DNA from 3 places in the Paenibacillus sp. FSL M7-0656 genome. Region 3 is predicted to be linked to each of the others. Evidence: predicted binding sites of a transcription regulator. Region 3 holds the regulator's gene; each other region holds the start of a gene.

Region 1 (6,113 bases), 330 kb from region 3:
AAGGTGATGAAGTAAAAGCTGGGGATTTACTTATCGAATTCGATACAGATGCAATAGCCGCCAAAGGTTATGATCTGACTACACCTATTATTGTTACGAATTCAGATGACTTTACAGATGTAATTGGTATAGATAAACCATCGATTACGATCGGGGAAAAACTAATTAAGATCATATAAGGAGGAATTTCCAATGAAGAACACAACCGTATTCCCAGACTCTTTTATGTGGGGCGGCGCAACAGCGGCGAATCAATACGAGGGTGCCTGGAACATTGATGGTAAAAAAGCAAGTACAGCAGATATGATGACGGGTGGAACGCATACTATTCCAAGACGGATCACTAAACACATTGAGGAGGGTGTAAACTATCCTTCCCATGAGGCAGTAGACTTTTACCATCATTACAAAGAAGATATCCGTCTGTTTGCAGAGATGGGCTTTCGATGCTTCAGAATGTCCATTGCTTGGTCCAGAATATTCCCCAACGGGGACGATGTAACGCCAAATGAAGCAGGACTTCAATTTTACGACAAGGTGTTCAGTGAACTGAAAAAGTATAATATTGAACCTATCGTTACGATCTCACATTACGAAGCTCCGTTTGCGCTAACAGAGAAATTCAATGCCTGGGCTTCCAGAGAGATGATCGACTGCTACGTACGGTATTGTGAGACCATTTTCACCCGTTACAAGGATGTCGTGAAGTACTGGATTACATTTAATGAGATCAATAGTTTAATTGTTCCAGCAGGTGCATATATAGCAGGGGCATTATTAGTTGATGATAGTGGTGTATTTAACAATACGGTTGTGGATAGTACGCAATTAAGATTCCAGGCTTTACATCATCAATTTATAGCAAGTGCAAAAGCGGTCAAACTTGCTCATGAGATTAATCCGGCGTTCCAAATCGGTTGTATGATTAATTATAGTCATGGTTACGGAAGTACATGTAAACCGGAAGATATGTTGAAGGCTCTGAGAATGGATCAGATTAACAATATGCTGAGCAGCGACGTGCAAGTTAGAGGGGAATACCCTGACTTTGCCAAGAGATATTTTAATGAGAACAATATTCAGATTGAGATGGCAGAAGAGGACGTAGAAGTGCTAAAACAAGGCTGTGTTGATTTCTATAGCTTCAGCTACTACAAGTCTCATGTAGTGGGTACCCGCCCAGAAGGTGATGAGACCCAGGGGAATGTCTTTGGTGGATTCAAAAATCCTTATTTGAAGGCAAATGATTGGGGATGGCAAATCGATCCAGTTGGACTTCGTTACGTACTCAATCATGTCTACGATCGGTATGGAATCCCTATAATGATCGTTGAAAATGGTCTGGGAGCGGTTGATGTCATCGAAGAGGATGGATCTATCCATGATACGTACAGGATCAATTTCCTGCGAGATCATATCGAACAAATGAGAGAAGCTATCCTCGATGGCGTTAATCTTATCGGCTACACGGCTTGGGGTTGCATCGACATCGTTAGTGCCTCAACTGGCGAAATGGAGAAACGCTACGGATTCATTTATGTAGATAAGGATAACAAGGGCAGAGGTACCCTGAAAAGAAGTAAAAAGGACAGTTTCCACTGGTATAAAAAGGTGATTGAATCCAACGGGGAAAGATTGGATTTGGAAATATAATTTGCAATCGAACGAAAGATGATTCAATCTTTAAATTCTATCAAATAGACCAAGTACTTGTCACTTTGTGAGACAAGTACTTGGTTTTTTGTGCATCAATAATAAAACTAAAAATTAATTATTTGGATGGTTAAAGTGGCTGACAATATCCAGTCTACAGTTCATTATGGTCTCCAAGGGTTTTCAAAAGCTAAATATAAATATTTACCTCTTGCATAAAGAACGTGTGTTCGGTCTATAATATATACAAACATACGTTCTCAAAAGTACAGGAGTGATTACAGTGTTGACTAAGCAACGAACCATTATGCTCATTGATATGCAGAGCTTTTATGCTTCAGTCGAAAAGGCAAAAATGCCTCAATACAAAAATAGACCATTAGCTGTTGCGGGAGACCCCGCAAGACGCTCTGGAATTATCCTTGCCGCTTGTCCACTAGCCAAAGCGAAGGGTGTGTCTACCGCGGAACCACTCTGGCAGTCTCTTCAGAAGTGCCCTGAACTGATCATTGTGAGACCACACATGCAAGAATACATCGAAGTATCCACTCAAATCATGTCCATTATTGAGGAGTTTACCGATCTGGTCGAACCGTACAGTATAGACGAATTATTCGCTGATTTTACAGGGTCTATGCATCTATTCGGTAATGATCCCGTCGATTTGGCCAAGCAAATTCAAGACAAAATCTATAATGAAACAGGCGTTTACGCAAGAGCTGGCATTGGTGAAAACAAAATCATCAGTAAATTGTGCTGTGATATGATCGCTAAAAAAGCAGAGGGGGGTATTTTCCACTTAAAGAAAGAGGAATTACACCTCCACATTGGAGATAAGCCCATCCGCGATATGTGGGGGATCGGCTCAAGAATGGAAAAACATCTGTGGAAGATGGGCATCCGAACCATTAGAGACCTGGCGAATACGCCTCTTTCCAAATTAAGAAGTAAGTGGGGTGTTAATGGAGAAGTCATTTGGCGAGTCGCAAATGGACTCGACAATTCGCCGGTAACCGTCAACACGCACAGTACACAAAAAGATATTGGAAACGGAATGACCCTACCTAGAGATTTCACAGAGGCTTGGGAGATCGAAGTGGTTATTCTCGATATCTGCACAGAAGTATGCAGAAGAGCCCGCAAAAAGGGACTGATGAGCAGTGTCGTATCCGTAAGTGTATCTGGAGCGGATTTTGACCACCCCACTGGTTTTCACAGGCAGGTTAAACTGTCTGATCCTACAAACATAACCGTTGATGTATGCAAGATAGCCAAACGCATATTTCATCAACACTGGGATGGGCAACCTGTGCGCCGTGTAGGCGTATCCCTGTCTCAATTATCCAACGCGGATACATATCAACTTTCTTTTTTTGATGATCAAGCGCAGAAACGGGCCATTGATCAGGTGATGGACGACATCAAGGATCGATTTGGCGACATTGCCATTCTACGAGCGAGCTCCATTACGGCTGCGGGTCAAGCGATCGATCGAGCATCTAAAATTGGGGGGCATTATAAATGAGCAAAAAACTGGAGGCCAATGGATTATGGGAATCGAGCCGCATGATGCTTCCTCAACATAAAGAACGAATTATACAGCATCGTACTCAAATTCATTATCAAGCGAAGCCGCTGATCCATGAAGATGAGTGGGAGATTATTACACAAAATATAGATATGTCGCTCAATTATACATTGCAAGCCACCTTTGAAATATTTACTGAGTCAGGCAATCGGTATATACACGGGATCGTCACTTCAGTCAGTGCCTTTGGAAAGAAAATCAAAATTGAAATGGAGAATGGATTTGAATGGGTCGATTTTGATCAATTGGTCGCTGTGAAACTTGAAGAAGGAGGCGTGTAAAGTGCGACAGACTTTCGAGGAACTTTCACTCGTGAAGAGGGTGGTAGAGCTCCCTTATCTTTTAGGTGCTCTGGAGGTAGATAAACATAAAATATACGCTTCAAATTTCAAAATGAAATCTGTGTATGTTGACTACCTGGACGGTACCCAAAAGAAAATTGCTTTAGAGATGTACAAATCAAAACAAAGGCTAAAGGAACATCATATTAAAATCATAGATGAAGTAAGATCTGAGCTGAGTTTAACGGTAGATTATTCGGTGAGAGGTTACATTCATAAAATGACATTATTATGGAGCAAAGTGAAAGTAGATGTAACCTTAATGCTTACTGAACATATGAACGTTGATATTACTGAATTGCCCACATGAACATAGAAAATAAGAGTCTAACTTATGGGTGCGGCAACAAATACGAGCAGATCTTTCGGCAAACCGGGAATCACAAAAAAGATAAATAAAGAGGCAGAGTAAACTATGTTTGGATGTCAAAGATAAAAAACTTCATTATTATAAATCTGCCCCTGTATTCAGTAAGGACATTCAAAAGAAAAGCCACGAAGGAGGAGGAATAGCAGAAGGTTTAAGACAGTCGAGAAATCAGTAGGATGCCCAATTTCCCGGTTCGCTTGCGGGACGTAATTTTCAAGTCGTCATTTCAAGTAGCATGAGAAATTTTAAGATAAAACTCAAGAGGAGAAGTGGGCGTAAAAGTAATTGAGGGGATGGTAGCGTCATGCCAATTGAAATCACAGACATTGTGTCTAAGAAAATATTAAGTGAAGTAAAAGGTTATCTAGATATTGGTTTTACTCATTCACTAAATCCCTATACGGGTTGTGCATTTGCTTGCGAATACTGTTACGTCAGAGAAATGCCTATTCAAAAGTTTAAGGATATTCCTTGGGGATCGTGGGTGGATGTCAAGAAAAATGCAGCAGAAAACTATCTAAAGGAAGTCTCTCTTCTAAGACGTAAAAATAAACCCATAAGTATATTCATGTCATCAGCCACAGATCCTTATCAACCTGTAGAGCAGAAGGCAAACATTACAAGAAGCCTGTTGGAAGAAATGGATAAAAACCCACCAGATTCACTTCAAATTCAAACTAGAAGCCCGCTGGTTGCCAGAGACCTTGATATACTGCTGAAATTAAAGGAAAAATGTAGAATTATGGTTTCAATGACAATCGAGACAGATCGCGAAGACGTGAAACGAATTTTTTCGCCCTATGCTCCTGGAATAGATTTACGAGTTAAAGCCTTGAAAAAGATAAATGATGCAGGGATACATACACAAGTATCTATTTCCCCTGTGCTACCTTTTTCACCTAATTTCGCTAACATGTTACAAGGCATAACTGATCGAATTTGGATTGATACGCTATTGATTGGTGATGGTCAAATGGGGATGAGATCTAAGCGGTTAGGGATGCCACAATTATTTGAGGCGAACGGCTGGGAGAAATGGTACGAGAAAAGAATTCATCTGAAAGTCGAAAAATATTTTAAGGCAAGGTTTCCATCTGAAATTATTCATGTATCCAAAAACAGTGCATATCCATTTTGATTTTAAATAGCCATTCATTTAATGAGGATCTTGCCCGTTTTTTCTTCATGCAATAGAAATATTGCAGAAACTGGTGTTCGAAGATCAACTCTCTCATACGAGTCAATGGAGGACGTATGAGTCCTCCATTGATTTAACTTGAAGATGTAGAGGGATTCATTCTATTTTGAAATGACCGTGGAGTAACAATTTGACATCATTCACTCTGATGAATATCGTTTGGAAGTTCATCATTGAGTTTCTGGTACCCGAGCCCCCATGTTTCCATAGAGAATATAATTGGCTTCAGTGAATTTCCTAAATCACTTAAGCTGTATTCGACTCTCGGAGGGACTTCTGCAAAAACAGTACGAATGACAATTCCATCCTCTTCCATTGAACGTAAATTTTCAGTGAGAACCTTTTGACTGATCTCCGGGATACTTTTACGAAGTTCTCCGAATCGATGAGTTCCCTTCAAAAGATCCCTCATAACCAATAACTTCCACTTGTTACCTATCAATCCAACTGTCGTTGCGACGGGACACAACGGCAACTCTTTTTTTGAAATCACTGTATTATCGCCTCCAATAGTTACTATTAGTTTCCTATATAACAAAAAGGTGCCTACTTTCAAAATCAATACATTGCTTATATTATAATTCTGTCGATGAAAAATCAAATGAAAGGAGGAGGGAGTTTGCAAGAGAGTTTATGCAACTGAGTGACTATTTTTTGAATCATATGTTAACGTTCTTGAATTCTTGGAGACAGCATTTAGAGATCAGTTTATTGGCTCTGCAACCTAAAGATAAAATACTAGTTACAAAAAGGTTCCTATGCAACATTAAGGTGCCTACTTACCAATTATCTAAAGTAGAGATAAAATTTTAATGAAGGCATATGCTCACGAAAATAGAAAGGGGTTTAAATATGACGATTACAGAAAACAAACAATTGATGTATCGTTTCACGAACTTCATTAATACGGCAAGCAAGGAACTTGCTGAAGAATTGATTGCTCCAGATGCTGTTTTTTATGTA
Region 2 (6,113 bases), 6.2 Mb from region 3:
AGCGGCATAAACAGCAACGCTCCCGCAATGTTTAATACAACATGGGAGGCTGCGACAAATTTGCCTGCGGATGCTCCGCCCGCGGCAGCAATCACAGCGGTGATGCAGGTCCCCACATTGGACCCGATCACAATGGCGATGCCGATCTCCACAGGCAATACCCCTGTGGCTGCCAGCGTAATCGCCATGCTAATGACAGCTGCGCTGCTGTGAATGAGCGCTGTCAGACAGGCACCTGCCAGGAAGCCCCACCACAAGCTGTCGGCCGAGCGGTCGAGAAACCATTGAAATACGCCCATGCTCCGCAAGGGTAAGGCAATGGATTGCATCACCTGAATGCCTGTCATAACAAGTGCAAATCCCGCAGCTGCGAGGAAACTGTACTGGATGTTAAACAGAGTCTGACGCGTGCGTTCAGGAGCGGCCAGATTGCGTTCACCAAGAACAACAAACATGGCCCAGCCCGTTAGCGACAGGACGAGTAGCGGTAGGGAAGCACGTCCGATCTGCAGTCCCACCAGCTCCGTCGTCAGGCATGTCCCGATGTTGGTGCCGAGGATGATGCCAAGTGTTCGTCCATAGGTAATTAATCTGGCATTAGCCAGTCCAATGGTGAGTACGGTGACCGCAGTACTGCTCTGTAACAGGGCCGTTGCACCTGCACTGAAGGCCATGCCTTTCCATGGAGCAGAGGTGGCACGATTGAGCCAATCTGCCAACATGGGCCCTGCCATGCGCTGCAAGGCCGTTTCCATCAGCTTCATGCCACCAAAAAAGATAATAAGCCCATAGAGTAAGGGCAATATAACATCTCTAAACATAGAAATATCATTCCTTCCGTCCGGTTCCTTAACTCATCCTATGAGTAAGAAAAGACAACCATGACAAGCCTAAAGGAATTCAGAGGGAAGTGACCTAAATTACCCCACCCCAATTCGAAAGATACGGTGATTCGTGCAAACGTAGTGGAGGGGACGAAATCGAATCTGAAGAAGCGAAGCGTGCGCCTTTGTCTCCGGATTTTCCCTTTAAAAAAGGGAATCAAAAAAATCTGGAGACAACAGCGATCAGAAGATCGATTCGTAACCGGAACGTCACTTAACTGCCCCACCCCAATTCGAAAGATACGGTGATTCGTGCAAACGTAGTGGAGGGGACGAAATCGAATCTGAAGAAGCGAAGCGTGCGCCTTTGTCTCCGGATTTTCCCTTTAAAAAAGGGAATCAAAAAAATCTGGAGACAACAGTGATCGGAAGATCGATTCGTAACCGAAACGCCACCTACGCGCCGCACCAAACCTATCTTTTGAACTATTAAATTAAAGGAAGTGGATCTTCGTACCGAAACGCCACCTTGCGCATCAGTTACTATTAAATTAAAGGAAGTGGATCTACCTTGCCATCAGTTACACTCGAACGCAGTCGCAAAAAGCGGCTTGAACATGCACATCCATGGATATTTAACAATGAAATTGCCTCTGTTGACGGAAACCCGGAACCGGGAGATCTGGTCAATGTATTGAATCATCAAGGTCGCTATCTGGCGACAGGATATTACAATCCCGCATCTCAAATCACTGTAAGAGTTGTAGCGTATCAACCTCTGGAGTCCGAACAGATGGACACCGCGTTTTTTGCAGCTCGTTTCCGCGATTGTTTGCGTCATCGGGAACGTTTTATACAGGATGGCGAGGCATACCGGCTCGTTTACGGAGAAGCTGATTTTCTACCAGGATTGATCGTTGACCGTTTCGGTAGCATCCTCGTTGTACAGTTGCTTACACTTGGCATGGATCGTTGCCGTGAAGCCATCGTACAGGCACTCATTGAAGTAATGCAGCCGGAAGGCATATATGAGCGCAGTGATGTCTCGATTCGTGAACTGGAAGGTTTGGAGCAGACCAAAGGTCCGCTGCATGGAGAGTGCCCACGGCATGTCACTGTTACAGAGAATGGACTACTCATTAAAGTGGATATCGTGGAAGGGCAGAAGACAGGTTACTTCTTCGACCAACGTGAGAATCGTGCAGCCATCGAACCGCTCATGAAGGGTTGGGGCTACAAGAGTGGAATCACACTTCAAACGACTGAGCAGGATGGCACAGAGCAGCTCTTGCCTGTGAATAAAAGCGGTAAGGTAGTTACATTCCCATATTGGGATGGTGCGACTGTTCTGGAGTGTTTCTCACACACGGGTAGCTTTACGTTGAATGCTTGCAAGTATGGAGCCAAAAAAGTGACTTGTCTTGATATTTCGGAGCATGCCATTGAGAGTGCACGAACAAATGTGGAGCTGAACGGTTTCACTGACCGGGTCGAGTTCGTAGTTGCTGATGCATTCCAGTACTTGCGTGAACAAGTGAAAGGGCTGGATGAACGTACACGTGCACGTGCAGGCGAACAGAAAGTGGATACATCCAAAGCGCTTGCAGCTGGCGGTAAAACATTTGATGTGGTCATCCTTGATCCTCCTGCATTTGCCAAAACGAAATCAGCAGTTAAAGGTGCATGTCGTGGTTATAAAGATATCAATCTGCAAGGAATGAAACTGGTCAATGAGGGTGGATATTTGGTAACAGCCAGCTGTTCGTATCACATGCGTCCAGACCTCTTCCTGGATACGATTGCCGATGCAGCGGAAGATGCAGGCAAAGTGCTTCGTTTGATCGACTGGAAAGCAGCTGGTAAGGATCACCCACAAATTTTGGGCGTGGATGAAGGACATTACCTGAAATTTGCTATTTTCGAAGTGCGCAGTAAAAAGAATTAATCGTATGATTTTCGTTCCAATCAAGTATAGATCAAGTCAAAAGTCCACAGTGTGATAGCTGCGGGCTTTTTGCTGTTTTGCTGTGTTAACGGAGATGATCTCCGGTTTTACCGGATAGTGGCAAACGTATGTTCCGAACCAAGTCAGATATGTTATACTGGGAATTAAAATCTTGTACGTGTGGTTTGGAGGATTAGACATGTCCGTTCGTTTTGTTATTGGCCGGGCAGGCAGCGGAAAAAGCTTGCTGATTACCCGGGAAATTACATCCCTGCTTCAAAAGGAGCCGCAAGGCACACCTTTGATTTTACTCGTTCCCGAACAGAGTTCTTTTCGAACAGAGCAGGCATTGGTTTCTTCTGGAGCAATTAAAGGTACCATGCGTGCAGAAGTGCTCGGCTTTCGCCGTCTAGCCTATCGTGTAATGCAAGAAGCAGGTGGTTCTGCTCGTATTCCGATCGGAGCCGAAGGCAAAAAGATGCTGCTCTACAAGGTCATCCAGCGCCGTAAGGAAGAATTAAAGCTGTTTGGTGCATCCGGCAGCCAGCTGGGTTTTATAGGCGAATTAAATGACTTATATAGTGAATTTAAACGTTATGAAGTTGATCCGTCATTGCTGGAAGAAGGGATGTCTGGAGGGAATACCTCATCCACTTCGCCGATTCTGGAGGACAAGTTGCATGACTTGAATCTGATATATCGTGACTATGAACAGGAATTGACCCATTTATATATTGATGATGAAGACACGTTGACCGAGCTGACAGATCGTTTGTCGGAAAGTGCATTGCTGCAGGATGCCCAGATCTGGATTGATGGTTTTCAGGGATTCACACCACAGGAGATGAGTGTGATCGGTCGGCTGATGTTGCAGTCCTCTTCCGTGACGATTGCCCTGACATTGGATCGTCCTTATGATCACGGCGCACTGCCTGGAGAACTGGAACTGTTTTATCCCACGGCAAGTGCCTATGCGCGTCTCAAAGGGATGGCTGACGAACTGGGTGTACCGAGCGATATAACCGTGCTAGATTCGGAGATTCCACCGAGATACAAGGATCGTCCGGGACTTGCTCATCTGGAGGCTGGTTTCGACCGCCGAATTCGTTGGAAAAGTGATGGCCTTAATTCCGGAATCCGACTGGTTGCAGCGGAGAACCGACGAGCTGAGATGGAGGGAGCACTGCGTGAGATGCGGCGCCTGGCACAAAACGAAGGTGCGCGTTATCGGGACATGGCGGTACTTGTTCGTCAGTTGGATACCTACGCTGATATAGCTGAACCTCTATTCAGGGATTATGACGTACCCGTCTTTCTGGACCGCAGAAGAAATGAACTTCATCATCCATTATCCGAGTTTATCCGTTCCGCACTGGATATTGTTCGGCGCCACTGGCGTTACGAGGATGTATTTCGCTGTGTCAAAACGGATCTGCTGCTTCCGCGTGATGGTTCCATCACTCGTGAAGATATGGACCAGCTTGAGAATTATGTACTGGCTTGTGGTATTCACGGGTATCGCTGGACTGACGGCAAACCGTGGAAGTATGTACCAAGCCTGTCGCTCGAAGACAACGGTCAGGATGGCCGTAGTCGAGGACGGGACCAGATGCTTTCTTTAATGGAGAGCTGCCGAACGGTCATTACAGATTCCTTGGGTGTTTTTGAGAAACGAATGAAAAAGGCAAAGACAGCTAAAGCCCAGTGCGAGGCACTATACAGATTGCTGGAAGATGCTGAAATCCCATGGAAGCTGGATAACATGTCTCCTGAAGCTAAGGCACAAGGTGACCCCGAACGGTCGAGAGAACATCGGCAGATGTGGGGAGCTGTGCTGGATTTATTGGATCAGATGGTCGATATGATGGGGAATGAACGGCTGGATATCACGCTGTTTGCCGGGATGATTGAGACCGGATTGACGGAACTGAAGCTAGGTCTGGTACCACCAGCACTTGATCAGGTATTGGTTGGTTCTATGGACCGTACACGACTTCAGGACATCAAATACGTATTTATCCTTGGCGCGGTTGATGGTGAATTACCTGCCGTACCTCAGGATGATGGCGTATTAACGGAACTGGAGAGATCGTTACTGACGGAAAGAGGCGTGGCGCTTGGACCAGGTGCAACAAGGCAGATGCTGGATGAACGTTTCCTGATCTATACGGCACTTACAGCGGCAAGCAGCCAGTTGTGGCTGAGTTACCCGGTTGCTGATGATGAGGGGAAAGCACTGCTTCCTTCCGAGATTGTCCGTCATGTACGGAAGATGTTTGGTTTACAAGAACAGCCATTGCTCGCTCAACCGCCGGTTGCGAACTCGGAAGAAGCGCATTGGTCCTATGTCACCCATCCGGGTCAGAGTCTGTCAACGCTCATTGGACAATTGCGCAAATGGCGCCGCGGAGAAGACATCCCTGAAATGTGGTGGGCGGTCTACAATTGGCATGTATCTCGAGAGACAAGCAGACCTCAGCTGGAACGGTTGATGGGATCAATCTTTTATCGTAATCGGGCATTACCACTACGTACAGTTACCAGTCGCAGACTGTATGGTACAGAGGTGAGGACGAGTGTCTCGCGAATGGAGCGGTTCGTCGCTTGTCCGTTCTCCCATTTTGCTTCGCATGGGCTGCGTCTCAAAGAACGGCAATTGTACCGCCTTCAGGCTCCTGATATCGGACAGCTGTTTCATGCTGCACTAAGCCAGTTGGCTATGCGATTGCGCGAAGAAAATCGTAGTTGGGGCAGTTTGACTCCAGACCAATGTCGTCAGGAAGCCGAGCAAACGGTGGAGCAGATTGCACCACAGCTGCAAGGGGAGATTTTGCTAAGCACCAAGCGATACGGTTATATTTTCCGCAAATTGAAGGACATTGTTAGCCGGGCATCGGTTATTCTTGGTGAACAGTCCAGACGTGGAAGTTTTGAACCGATTGGATTGGAGCTTGATTTTGGGCCCGATAAAACACTGCCGCCACTACGTTTTGAACTGGAGAACGGCTGTGTGATGGAGATCGTGGGTCGAATTGACCGTGTAGATGTCGCAGAAGGAGAGAATGGTCTGCTCTTGCGTGTCATTGACTATAAATCAAGCCAGACGGACCTCAAGTTACATGAAGTGTACTATGGTCTGTCATTGCAAATGCTCACCTATCTGGAGGTGCTGCTTAGTGCTGCCGAAGAATGGCTTGGGGAAACGGCGATGCCGGGAGGAACGTTGTATTTCCATGTGCATAACCCGCTGTTGCAATCCGCAAACGGCATGACATCAGAGCAGGCAGGACAAGAACTGCTGAAACGGTTCAAAATGAAAGGTTTGCTACTGGCGGATCGGGACG
Region 3 (6,113 bases):
TTTTTTTGCGTTGCTGATTTAACTGCTTGGAATTTTTCTTAACCGTTCTCTCGAACGAACGCGACATGAGAATCCCCCTTATGTGTCTTTGTATCGGCTTACATAATTGCAAACCAACATTTCCCCCTATAAATTGCACACTCAAAATAACAGGAAGAAACCTAAATATCATAATGATATCATTAGGTTTCGTTAGTGTTTGAGTTTGCCTTGGTGGCCTTTGTCATTCTCATCATCAACAATCTCAATGGTATCCAGTTGTTGTCTGAAATTGCTGCGAATATTACTCAAATAAATCTCTCTTAGCTCGGCACGTTCAGCAAGTTCTTCCTCCGACAATCCAGTTGACTTTTGCTTACGAGCCAATTCGTTAATGCGTGCTACCAGACTATCTATATCCAAGCTTGTCCCCTCCAAAAATACAAAGTCATATTAACTTTGCCATTATAAAGGCTGCTTGTCAAGCTGACACGCGCTAACACTTATTGATGTGCATTTTATTCTGCAAATTGCGGTAGAGCTAGTACTTGTCCCACTTGGATGGAAGTTGTATGAAGTTGATTCACTTTCTTAATTGCTTCTATATAAATACGTGTATCCATATTCGTCGGTTTATGTTCCAAAGAAATACTCCATAATGTTTCCCCTTGTGAAACAGCTATCTTTCCTCCAGGCAGAACATCATTCTCATTGCCGGCAAATACAGTTAAAACAGTGCTACATCCAATAAATATAATCAAAGAGGTAATGGCTACCTTTAACATCCATGAAGAAATCTTGAAACGCGCTAAAACCTTCTTGTATTTCCCTATGTTAGACTTCACCAGTTCCGAATTCATTGGTTCATAAATGCTTTGATAAGTAGAATATCTCATTAAATACCCGCCTCCAAACGTTTGTTCCTATCTGTTGAAATCAATATAACACGAACACTTGTTTTGTTCAATAGATTTTTAGAACAATTGTTCGCTTCTTTTTTAGAAGAAGCAATATCTTATTTCAAGTACATTTGCAAAGCATTTGCAATATTATGCTCTGACTTTTGAACAATTTCTGTTCTATAAGTTAAAAAACACTGATTTAATGCTATTTTATTTAGAACTTATGTTTGTACGAACGGAGGTTCTATGTTATAATTTTCCCAAACGTTACTAAAATGGGGTTGATACGGTATGTCGAAGATATCCAGCAGGCAGCAGGCTATTCTGGAGTTTATACGAAATGAAGTCCGGTTGAAGGGGTATCCTCCTTCCGTACGGGAAATTGGTGAAGCGGTTGGACTGGCTTCCAGCTCAACAGTACATGGACATTTGGATCGTTTGGAGAAAAAAGGTTTGATCCGACGCGACCCTACCAAGCCAAGAGCCATTGAGCTTTTGAGCCAGGAAGAATCTGAGCATTCTCATCAATTTGCTCATAGCGTTGCACGTATTCCTGTTGTTGGTAAGGTTACAGCCGGGGTTCCAATCACTGCAACCGAGAACATTGAAGACTACTTCCCTCTTCCTACACATTATGTAGGCGAACAGAAAGTGTTTATGCTTTCGGTAGTCGGAGATAGCATGGTGGAAGCTGGAATCGTTAACGGAGATTACGTTATTGTCCGTCAACAGCAAACTGCTGATAACGGTGATATCGTCGTTGCAATGACTGAAGACGATGAAGCTACAGTGAAAACGTTCTATAAAGAGAAAGATCATATTCGCCTTCAACCGGAGAATGCGACCTTCGAACCTTTACGTTTGAAACATGTTAGTATTCTGGGTAAAGTCATTGGCCTTTTCCGAGATATTCATTAATATTTAACTTGAGTAACAAAACTAGATGTAATGAAATACGAAAGAGGTTGTCCTGATCAACAGGACAACCTCTTTTTTTTGTTTTTGTTATTTTAGCGGCTAATTATTCACTGCGTTTCAGAACACTCTTGTGATGCGAGAACACATCAAAGCTCTGTTGTCCGTGATATGAGCCCATACCGCTCTCTCCTACACCACCAAACGGGAGGTAGTGTGAAGTCATATGAGAAAGTGTGTCATTAATACATCCCCCACCGAAGGATACTTGATTCAGAACCTGATCCTGCAACTGCTCATCCTGTGTGAAGAGATATAGCGCCAATGGTTTTGGCCGGCGAACAATCTCATCTAGCATAGGATTCAGGTCACTGTACGTAAATACAGGAAGAATCGGACCGAAGATCTCTTCTTGCATGACAGCTGATTCCCAGTTCACATCTCCAAGTACAGTCGGCTCAATGAGCAACTGCTCTCGTACAGAACGTCCACCAATCAGCGTTTTGCCATCTGTTAGGAATTTCGACAACCGATCAAAGTTACGCGAGTTAACAATATGCGGGAAATCAGCGTTCTGTAACACATCGTCCCCAAATTTATCTTTGATCTCTGCGCCAATCAGATTGATCAATTCGTCATGAACTTGTTCATGTACAAGCAAATAATCCGGAGCAACGCAAGTTTGGCCTGCATTCAGGAACTTACCACGAACAATACGCTGGGCCACCAGCTTTAGTTCTGCATCGTTATGGACAATAGCAGGACTCTTGCCCCCTAGCTCCAGGGTTACAGGAGTCAAATGCTCCGCAGCTGCCTTCATAACAATGCGACCAACACCTGTGCTTCCTGTGAAGAAAATATAATCAAACTTCTCTTTCAACAATGCTGTACTGGCTTCAACTTTCCCTTCCATAACGGCGATATACTCCTGAGGGAAGATCTCCAGAATCAGATCATATGTCAAACGAGATACCGCTGGTGTTAATTCAGAAGGCTTGATAACTGCACAGTTACCGGCTGCAATTGCTCCAATCAGTGGACCAAAGGCCAGTTGGAAAGGATAGTTCCAAGGTGCAATAATAAGAGCCACTCCGTATGGTTCAGGGTAAATGGTGCTCACCCCATCCTGCATAGCCGGATTAGTTGGGACTTGTTTTGGTGCAGCCCATTCCTGCAGATGTTCTAATGCAAAATCCAGTTCACCCAGAACAATGCGAATCTCGGAACCGTAAGCTTCCGCCTCAGATTTGTTCAGATCTGCCCGAAGTGCATCTTGAATCCATTGCTGATGCTTTTCAATTCCCTTTCTAAGCTGTTGAAGTGCATTAATCCGATACTCGATATTTTTAGTTTGTCCTGTATAAAAAAATGTACGTTGTTCTGTCACAAGTTGTTTTGCCTGATCCATATTAACATCTCCAATTAATTATTTAAAATTAAATTGTTCAAAATTTAATTAAAGTATACCTCTTCTATATGAAACTTTCAACATACAAATGAAACATCCATTTGTATGTATTTGAACGATGGTTGGATTTTTTATAGAGTGAAAGCTAGTACTTGCTACTATGTAGTGGCTATTAGAATTTCTAAGGAAGCTTAATTTAGATTTTTTGCTTCCGACAGTTTGATGCACTGTAAGAAAGAATTCTAATTTCAGTTTCTCTTTAATGGGTTACTAGATAAATGACAATGGTTTTTGCGCTGTTACTAACATGAATTGATACATTTCTTCAAAATAGAAATGTTTAGTTACCACATATAAAAAACTCCCCTTTCATTAATGAAAAGAGAGCTTTACGATTATCTATCGGTGAACGAATGCATCATGTTAAAAGTAAGCCATGGTTACAGACAAACATAGGCTTCTTTGGTGACCCTTTTATCTGCTTCCATCTATATAACTCATCATCAGTTATTTTAAGTTTTCCACGCAATCATGTGCCTAGTTTCGTGTTTTTTATGAATTGCCCATACCTTGATTTGATGGTAATCAACAGGCTCTATTCTTAAACATCCCGGGTTTGCACACTTTCCACCAGTCTCACTAAGAAGTTTTTTTATTTTTCTAGATACGCTTTTCCTTCTTTATGCAACTCCCTAGGATAATTCGCGTAATAATTACACTATCCTGTCCGTTATCTTAAAACTATTTTTAAGTCTAATTCAGCTGGGCTACACTTATTTGGAAAGAAAACATAATACCATTTTCACCAAACATGATTTATAGTCTTAATTGCTACGTTTGAAATCTTACTAATCGCATTCTTTACAGGTATACTGCCCGGTTTTATACCAGCCTTCAAAATATCTGTAGCAGCTTGTCTGGTAAGACACGAAAAAACCAACGTTTTAACTTCATCATCTTTTGGATTATAACCACGCATGTGAGCAATGGCAGCTATCACTCGTATTTGCACGTACATTAATCAGCTGGTTTAGCTACTGGAAGAGTGACAACAACACCTACGCCAGTTAGAAACCTACTTGTTACTCCTTTAATATTTTGTCAACGGATTAAAGCATCAATTGCTTTATCGGTTGAGCTTTTCTTTTTCGTAAGACCACTCTATCAATTTATTTAGTTTCTGCTAAGTAGTTAAATATTTATCTAATCGGTAATCGAAAAATGAACTTGTACGAATAAAACAAAAAAGCCGCTATAATAGCGACTTTAATGGGATATTTTCTATCCGACATAAATAGATTTAATATTCGTTCACTGGACCACAACCAAAAGGTTGGCAAGTCTGGATTGTAGAAGCGGTATCAATAAAACCGGTATAATCATGATATTTATAATAGTGATGGTCCTTCCTGATGAATAATGTCGCACTAAAATCACTATGCCTAACATCTCTAGTGTATGTTTTTGTTACCCAGTAGGCTCTAGGAGCATCCTTAGAAAGATAATAACCACCGATGCTTACAAGTATGCCCGCTATTCTACCACCTACAGGTCCTCCTATAAAGGAAGCAAGTATACCTGCTATTGCAGAAGCAGTTGCATATATTATCTCTGTGGAATTTTCTACTTTGCCTTTATATACATAACCGTCTGCTAATGCTTGTGGCGAGAAACTGAGATCTTCGTGAATAGGTTTTATTTCGTTTGTAGCATAATTCACTTCGCCAGTTTGAAGATTTTCATACTTTACTTTAGTCTCATCAACTTTTGTAATTTTTAACTCATCTTTACCATTTAAATCTGTTGCAATATAATAGCTGTCATATTGAATTAATGTAGAACCGTCTTTAAAAGTGATGGAATTATCGGTTGTACTTTCGACTAGTTCTAAAAGGCTATTTTCCACTTGAAGTGCTGGTAAAGAATTTGCCTGATCTTGAGCGAATGCTGGAATTGAGATAGATGTAGAAAGCATGACTCCGGCTAAAAATGTTTTAGCAATTTTCATTGTTTGTATCATTTTAGTCCTCCATTCAATTCTAATCTTTCTTTTTTCTAAAAAAATCGAATTTGATTACGTAATCAAACAAAGATGTAATCACAATAGCCCCAATTGGAATAAACAAATAAACCCAGAACGGATTATTTGGAGCTTCACCAGGCGGAGAATCTGTTAAAATAAAGTAAAGAACAATGCAATAGATTATAGCCAATACAATACCTGTTATGTTTCTATTTTTCATAGTTGCTCTCACCTCTTGTTCACAGAATCAAGTATTGTTTTTCCAACTCAAAAATATTATAACATAAATTTGGTATAATTTCTCTTATATACCTTAAAGTTTTTAAATAATATTTATGATGATAGCTTTAACCAGTATAATTCCCTTTGCTCAACAGCTATTTTCAGTACTATATTTCGTTTTTTAATATCTGACTCCTTATCTCAGCGTTTCAGTTGCTGTATAATAATATGTAACTTCTCATGCGCTAGGATACTAAATGATATTTTCAGTTAAACGCACAATGATTAGACACATCTCTATTCCGACTTATAGTTACTTTCTCAGCGATAAAACAAATGTAGTAGACTTAACATAACTTTCGGAGCCAAATATGACTCCTGCACAAACGAGCCTTATATACAAAGGCTCGTTTTTTGATGTATCTTGTAAAATATCTTTTCTGTTACTAATTCGAAGATTTTCCTTTTTACATCTTTCAACAACAACATTTTACTGCTCTGTTCGATACTTTGATTAACTTGCGCTTACACCGCTGTAAGGCGGTTTTACATACACAAAAAAAGAAATAACGTTCTATACAGTACCCGTTCTCTCGAGATGTGCCATCATCTCTTATCAGAAGTTTTCCCATCATTCCTACAGCTACCCCTTCTGGACGCTCCG

The links. The regulator LexA, encoded in region 3, represses DNA repair genes until DNA is damaged. The targets are predictions, from matches to a motif close to CGAACATATGTTCG.
Region 1: MHI01_RS02255 (DNA polymerase IV) is a predicted target of LexA. The motif match lies at 1,901-1,914, and genes of this name have one in related genera.
Region 2: addB (helicase-exonuclease AddAB subunit AddB) is a predicted target of LexA. The motif match lies at 2,891-2,904, and genes of this name have one in related genera.

The regions. Positions count from the first base shown of each region.
Region 1 covers NZ_JBBOOT010000001.1:522,946-529,058, reverse strand. The annotation lists gene MHI01_RS02265 (beta-glucoside-specific PTS transporter subunit IIABC) at 1-179, shown strand, start outside; gene MHI01_RS02260 (glycoside hydrolase family 1 protein) at 193-1,653, shown strand; gene MHI01_RS02255 (DNA polymerase IV) at 1,961-3,178, shown strand; gene MHI01_RS02250 (YolD-like family protein) at 3,175-3,522, shown strand; gene MHI01_RS02245 (hypothetical protein) at 3,524-3,892, shown strand; gene MHI01_RS02240 (SPL family radical SAM protein) at 4,257-5,090, shown strand; gene MHI01_RS02235 (winged helix-turn-helix transcriptional regulator) at 5,287-5,643, opposite strand; gene MHI01_RS02230 (ester cyclase) at 6,003-6,113, shown strand, end outside.
Region 2 covers NZ_JBBOOT010000001.1:6,368,342-6,374,454, forward strand. The annotation lists gene MHI01_RS27895 (Na/Pi cotransporter family protein) at 1-821, opposite strand, end outside; gene MHI01_RS27900 (class I SAM-dependent rRNA methyltransferase) at 1,396-2,769, shown strand; gene addB (helicase-exonuclease AddAB subunit AddB) at 2,969-6,113, shown strand, end outside.
Region 3 covers NZ_JBBOOT010000001.1:195,277-201,389, reverse strand. The annotation lists gene MHI01_RS00815 (hypothetical protein) at 1-67, opposite strand, end outside; gene MHI01_RS00810 (DUF896 domain-containing protein) at 193-402, opposite strand; gene MHI01_RS00805 (LysM peptidoglycan-binding domain-containing protein) at 498-875, opposite strand; gene lexA (transcriptional repressor LexA) at 1,173-1,799, shown strand; gene MHI01_RS00795 (aldehyde dehydrogenase) at 1,903-3,204, opposite strand; gene MHI01_RS00790 (adenosine deaminase) at 4,505-5,224, opposite strand.